Regions from separate parts of the Thioclava sp. NS-SX20 genome, predicted to be linked through region 2. Evidence: riboswitches for the same ligand, from Rfam matches in the RefSeq annotation. Region 2 holds a riboswitch; the other holds the start of a gene.
What was found. Region 2 has a riboswitch for cobalamin ahead of AC2ISB_RS06065 (DUF1636 family protein). Riboswitches for the same ligand answer to the same signal wherever they lie in the genome.
Positions count from the first base shown of each region.

Region 1: another riboswitch for cobalamin. It lies ahead of AC2ISB_RS16910 (ABC transporter substrate-binding protein); the one in region 2 lies ahead of AC2ISB_RS06065 (DUF1636 family protein).

Region 1 covers NZ_JBXXRY010000003.1:280,416-283,818, forward strand. Annotated here, with positions in the region: gene AC2ISB_RS16905 (FecCD family ABC transporter permease) at 1-276, opposite strand, end outside; gene AC2ISB_RS16910 (ABC transporter substrate-binding protein) at 297-1,325, opposite strand; cobalamin riboswitch at 1,427-1,624, opposite strand; gene AC2ISB_RS16915 (FUSC family protein) at 1,873-3,403, shown strand, end outside.
Region 2 covers NZ_CM170816.1:1,219,301-1,222,703, reverse strand. Annotated here, with positions in the region: gene AC2ISB_RS06075 (cobyric acid synthase) at 1-537, opposite strand, end outside; gene cobO (cob(I)yrinic acid a,c-diamide adenosyltransferase) at 849-1,487, opposite strand; cobalamin riboswitch at 1,526-1,736, shown strand; gene AC2ISB_RS06065 (DUF1636 family protein) at 1,828-2,196, shown strand; gene cobW (cobalamin biosynthesis protein CobW) at 2,200-3,243, shown strand; gene cobN (cobaltochelatase subunit CobN) at 3,247-3,403, shown strand, end outside.

The sequences.
Region 1 (3,403 bases), on a different replicon from region 2:
CATCAGATAGGGATCGGCCAGAGGGTTCCGCAAAAGCGCCTGCAAGACCACCCCCGTCAAGGCCAGCCCCGCCCCGCAACTGGCGGCGACAATGGCGCGGGGCAGACGGTAGCTCCAGATGATACCGGCATCGATGCGGTCCAGCGGATAGCCCGCCTGCCACAGATGATTGGCCAGAACCTTATAGACGGTGGCCAGCGGTAGGCGGGTCTCGCCAATGGCCGCCCCTGTCAGCACAGTGCCCGCAAGGACCAGCGCGATGCCCCCCCAGACCATCCAAGGCGCGGCGGAGGCGCTCATTCGAAGGTCATATCCGAAAGCGCTTGCGACAGGCTGTCGAGCCCGTAGATGCTGCGCATGGTCGCGCTCATCGCATGGGCATCCATGACCACGATATGCCCCTCCCGCACGGCTTTCATCTGGCTTGCCACAGGGTCGGTCTTCAGAAAGTCCATCTTGGCCGCGACATCATCGGCGGGGAAGCGGCGCCGGTCCATTTTGGCGATCACGATCACATCCGGATCCGCTTTGGCAATGGTCTCCCAGCCGACGGTAGGCCATTCCTCGTCCGACTCGATCACATTACGGATGCCAAGTTTACCCATCATATAGCCCGGCGCACCAAGACGACCGGCCACATAGGGGTCCAGCTCCAGATCCGCCGAGGAGAACCAGAAAACGGCCGACAGACCTTCAGGCAGGTCCAGCGCCTGCGCGCGCGCCACGGCTTGGGCCTCTGTCGCCTGCAACGCCGATACCAATGTCCGGCCTGCGGGCTGCACGTTGAAAATCTCGGCAAGCTGGGTGATCCCTTTATAGACCTGCTCGGGGGCAAAGGCCCCGACCCGCGTGCCGTCGCCACCGGTCGAATTGTCCTTGGTGTCGCAATCGGCGGGCATGATATAGGTGTTGACCCCGACATCGTCGAACATCTCGCGCGTGCCGACAATACCGCTCGGCCCGACATGCCATTCATATTGCACCGCAACAAGATCCGGCTTCTGCGCCAGAACACTCTCGAAACTGGGATCGTTATCGGCCAGACGCGGGATCGTCGCATTGACATCGGCAAATTGCGGCAGCACCGGATTGAACCACACCGAGGTGCCCTTGACCTTTCCTGCCAGCCCCAGCGAATAGAGGATCTCGGTCGCCGACTGTCCGATCGTCACCGCGCGTTCCGGTGCCGCCTCGATCGTGAGGCGTTTGCCGCAATTTTCCAGCACCAGCGGATACTGCGTAGCCCCCGTCTGTGCTGGCGTTTGCGCCCAAAGCGGCGTGCTGCCCAAAAGCAGTGCCAGACCGGCCGGTAAAATCAATCTCATATGCCCAATTCCTTCAGAAGGACCGGAAAGCACCATATGGGATGACGGATCCGCCGCCCCGCAGGGCGAAGGGAGACAACCCACCGACACACCCCGTCCGGTTTGAAAATCCGATGTCGGCAGGTCTCCTGACTGGCGCCTCATCGCCAGACCGCCCTTCCCAAAGCAGTCAATGCCTGCCTCAGTGGATTCCGGTCCGGCTCTTCGCCTACAGTTGCGGGGGCAGTTCCGGTTCCCGTGGTCCCACGGGGCGGATTCCCTATTATATCCTCTCGGATACCGACGCGATGTGTTTGTCATCCCCGCGCCCCGAGGTCAAGCGGCCAAAGCCCCCAACTGCGCAATGCCGCTCTCTGCACGCCAAATGCCGAAAGGAGCCGCCCGCAAGGGGCGCTTGCGCGCAATCCGCCCCGAACCGCCAGCTGTTGCACCAAGGCCAGCCCGACCCTCCCAGTCCCTGCGCGACAGTTTTGCCCATTTAATTCCCCGCGCTTGCAGCCTAAAATGGCAGCAAGACTGCCTAAAGCCTAAAGGGAGCATTCCGCGCATGGCCTCGCCGCTTTTTACCGGACCGGAGAATGGCAGGCCGCCGTCTCCCGCCGCCCATCGTTCGCTGATCTACCGTATGGCGCGGCGGCTCGAGGGATATTCCATCGGCATGGTGCCGGAATTCATTGGTGTCGCCGAAGGGTTGCGCGCCTCGCTGGCCTTTGCGGTGATGGTGCTGACCGCCGCCGCCAGCGGCGAGCCGAAGCTGCTTTGGGCGGCATTCGCAGCGTTCTGGGTCTGCCTCTGCGATCCGGGCGGGCGCGACCGGACCCGCATCCGCGCAATGGGCGCCTTCGTGACCGCCGGAACCCTTGCCGCCTTTCTCGGTGCGGCCAGCGCGGGGCTTGGCCCGCTTTATGCCAGCCTGACGCTGATCCCGCTGATCTTCCTGCCGGCATTGGGCGGCATCTTCGGACCAAGCGGGGCCCAATCGGGCACGCTCATCTGTGTGGTGGGCGGGGTCGCCGTCGGGTTTCCCAATGATCCGGTCGCCTCGCTCCATCTGGCGGGGGCGTTCCTCGTGGGCGGGATCTGGGCGCTGGTGTTCAGTTTCTGGATCTGGAAACTGCGTTCGCAGGGGCCGGCACGGCGCGCGATCGCTTCGGTCTTCACCCGTCTGGCCGAGATGAACAGCGCCATGGCCGCACGTCTGGGCCGCGAAGAGATCCTCGGGGCGGCAGAACCCGAATACCGTCGCGCGCTGCGGGCCGCCATCGAACGCGCGCGCGGCACGATCCTTGGTCTGGGCAATGGCCATACCCAGTTCATGGCAGAACTGGGCAGCGCCGACCGGATCTTTGCGTCCATGATTGCCCTTGACCATATGCTCAGCGATCCGTTGAGCCCCGAGGAAGAAGCCCCCCTTCGCGAACAGTTGGCCCGTATCGGCGCCCTGCTCAGCGAGGCGCAGATGCAATCCATGACCCGCCATCCCCATCCCGAGCGGCTGGTCTGGGAAGCCGAAGATCTTGCCCGCGCTGCCGACCGCGCCGGTGCGCGCAGTCAGGCCGTGGTGCGCAATCTGGCCGAAGCCTTCCTGCGTTTTGCCGAACATCTGCGCGGCGAGAGCCTGTCGGGCAGCGCGCCGCAGCAGGACGGCACGCCGCGCCCAAGCTGGCGGCAGATCCCCGATGCGACCTTGCGCCATGCCCTGCGTCTGACGGTGGCAGTGGTGGTGACCTATCTGGTCTGTGTGGCGCTGGAGATGAAGTATTTCTACTGGGCCACGATGGCCACCATTGTGGTGCTACAGCCCGCGCTCTCGACCACATGGCCGCGCATGCTGGAACGGGTGCTCGGCTCGATTACGGGGGGGCTTTTTGCCGCTGGCCTGTTGGCCCTGTCGCCGGGGCAACTGCCCCTTCTGGCCGTCATTATCCCGACATCCGCAATCACCATCGCGTTCAAACGGGTCAATTATACAATCTTCACCATCGGGGTCAGCGCGCTCTTCGTGCTGGTGACCGAGCTGGTCATGCCCAATCACGGCATTGCCCTCTCGCGGGCGCTGGACAATATTCTGGGGTCGG
Region 2 (3,403 bases):
GGCCTGTGTGCCCACGATCTGCGCGATGACCCCGCCGCGGTCAATATCGCCCGCCAGCACCACCGGCACATCCGCGGCACAGGCAAAGCCCATATTGGCAATGTCATTGGCGCGCAGATTGACCTCGGCAGGGCTGCCCGCGCCCTCGACGATCACCAGATCATGGCGGGCGCGCAAACGGTTGAAACTGTCCAGAACCGCGCCCATCAGGGACGGTTTCAGCGCGGCATAGTCCCGCGCGCGCACGGTGGTCAGGCGCTGGCCCTGCACCACGACCTGCGATCCCGTCTCGCTTTCGGGCTTGAGCAGGACAGGGTTCATATCGGTGACGGGCTCCAGCCCGCAGGCCAGTGCCTGAAGCGCCTGCGCCCGACCGATTTCGCCACCATCCGCCGTGACCGCTGCGTTATTGGACATGTTCTGCGGCTTGAACGGGGCCACCGTCAGCCCGCGCCGCCGTGCGGCCCTGCAAAGCCCTGCCACCAGCATCGATTTGCCGACATTGGAGCCCGCGCCCTGAATCATCAGCGCCACCATCACGCAGCCCTCCGGCCTGTCACGTCACGCTGCGCCGCGCCAGGGCAGCCCCGTCCCCAAGCCGCCGAGCACGGGCGGGACTGCACCGCATCTCGACCAAGACAGTGGCAGCTGGCTTCGGGAAATGCGGTGCGCCCACCTTCTGCCAGCTTCGGGACCCTGCCGAATGTGGCAGGAGCATCATGGCGTAACATCGTTAAAATAACCTTGTTTTCCCTCATCCCGAAAGCCCCGCATGTAAACTGGTCCGGCAGGGCTTCCCAAGGACGATGCGTCAAGCAAGCCTTTTCGCAAAAACGGCCCGCGATCGTTCAGAATTCCACGCCTTTCTGGCCCTTGATCCCCGAGCGGAACGGGTGCTTGACCAAGGTCATCTCGGTGACCAGATCGGCGACCTCGATCAGCGCGTCCTTGGCATTGCGCCCCGTCAGCGCCACATGGGTCATCGGCGGTTTCTCGTCGCGCAGGAAGGTCACGACCTCGTCGATATCCAGATAGTCATAGCGCAGCGCGATATTGATCTCGTCCAGCAGCACGAAACGGATTTCCGGATTGCGGATCAGCTCTTTCGCTTTTTCCCACCCGCGCTTGGCCATCGCGACATCTCGGGCGCGGTCCTGCGTTTCCCAAGTGAAACCTTCCCCCATCGCGTAGAACTGGCAGATATTGGAGAAATGCTCTTCGATCAGACGACGTTCGCCCGTATCCCATGCGCCCTTGATGAACTGCACGACAGCGCAGGGCATTTCATGGGCGATACAGCGCAAGATCATCCCGAAACCGGCAGAGGATTTGCCCTTACCTGCGCCGGTATTGACGATGATCAGACCTTTTTCGCCTTCCTTGGTGGCCATGATCTTGTCACGGGCGGCCTTCTTCTTGGCCATCTTGCTGGCATGGCGGTCGGCCATATCTTCGGGCGAGGGGGTCGTTTGCGATGTCTCGGGCATCGGGATCTCCTTCCTTGACAAAGGCGGGGCACTCACGTCTTTTAGCCCTGCGTTCAGGTTCCTGTCTATGACAGGTGAAAAGGGAATGCGATAGGGACGGTGCGACACGGTCCCAAGCGCAGCCGCCCCCGCGACCGTGACCGAAGAGGCCGCATGCCACTGGAGCCATCCGGGAAGGCGCGACCGGCAGGAGGAGACTCTCTTCCTGACTTCGCAAGCCGGGAGACCTGCCTGAGACGCGGATGAGAACGGGCGATCGGGGTGTGTCGTGGCCGGACGGAAGGGGAAACCGGTGGTTTCGGCTTTCGGCCAGTGCTATGCGCCCTGTAAGGGAGAGCATATGACAGATGTAACCGTGACAATCTGCACCACCTGCCGCCGCGCAGGGGACGAGGCCGATCCGCGTCCGGGAACGCGGTTGCATCAGGCGCTGCAGCACGCCGACCTGCCGCAGGGCGTAAAGGTGCGGGCTGCCGAATGTCTTTCGGCCTGCACGCGGTCCTGTTCGATGGTTCTGGCCGGAGGGGCGCAGCGTTGGACCTATGTCTATGGCGATCTCGATCCCGATCTGCATCTTGAGGATATCCTTAGCGGGATCCGCGCCTATAAGGACACCACCGATGGTCTGGTGCCTTGGCGCGCACGCCCGGTAATCTTTCGCAAACAATCCATTGCGCGTATTCCGCCGCAAAATGATCCGCAGGAGTGATCAATGACCAATCTCGCAAAGGTTCCGGTAACGGTTGTCACAGGGTTTCTGGGCGCGGGCAAAACCACGCTGATCCGCCATCTGATGCAAAACCCGCAAGGCCGCCGTCTGGCCGTGCTGGTCAATGAATTCGGCACCGCAGGGGTGGATGGGGATATCCTCAAATCCTGCGCCGATGAAAACTGCCCCGAGAATAACATCCTCGAACTGGCCAATGGCTGCATCTGCTGCACCGTGGCCGATGAATTCATTCCCACCATCGAACGCCTTCTGGCGCTGCCTGAAACCCCCGACCATATCCTGATCGAGACCTCGGGGCTGGCGCTGCCCAAACCGCTTCTGAAAGCCTTCGACTGGCCTGCGATCCGTTCGCGGATCACGGTGGACGGGGTGATCGCGCTGGCGGATGCCGAGGCTGTCGCCTCCGGCCAGTTCGCGCCCGATCTGGGAGCGGTCGATGCACAGCGCGCCGCCGATCCCTCGCTTGATCATGAAACGCCGCTGTCGGAGGTCTTCGAGGACCAGATCGCCTGCGCCGATATCGTGCTTCTGTCCAAAGCCGATCTGGCGGGCGAGGAGGGGCTGGCAAAAGCCCGTGCCGTCATCGAGGCCGAGGCCCCGCGCAAGCTGCCGATCCTGCCGATGACCGAAGGCGAAATCGACCCGCAGGTTATCTTGGGGCTGAATGCGGCGGCGGAAGACGACCTTGAGGCGCGCCCGTCCCATCATGACGGCCACCACGACCATGAACATGACGATTTCGACACGATTGTCGTGGATCTGGGCGAGATCGAGGATATCGCAGGGCTTGAGGCACGCATGATCGCGATGGCGGAGGATCTCAATATCCTGCGGATGAAAGGCTATCTGGCGGTGAAGGGCAAGCCGATGCGCTATCTGGTGCAGGCGGTGGGCACCCGCCTGCGCGGCCAGTTCGACCAGCCTTGGGGCAGCCGTCCGCGTGCCTCGCAGCTGGTGGTGATTGCCGAGCATGATCATATCGACCGTGCGGCGATCGAAACCGCTTTGGGACTGGTATCGGCCTAAATCATGCATGTCGTCTTTCGCGAAACTCACGGGCTTGATCAATCCGATCAGCCGCAGGATCTGGCGCAGGCCCCTGCGGATCTGGTGGTGCTGTCTTTTTCCGATAGTGATCTGGGCGCGTTCGCGGCAGGCTGGAAACGTGCGCAGGGGGGCAGCCCGC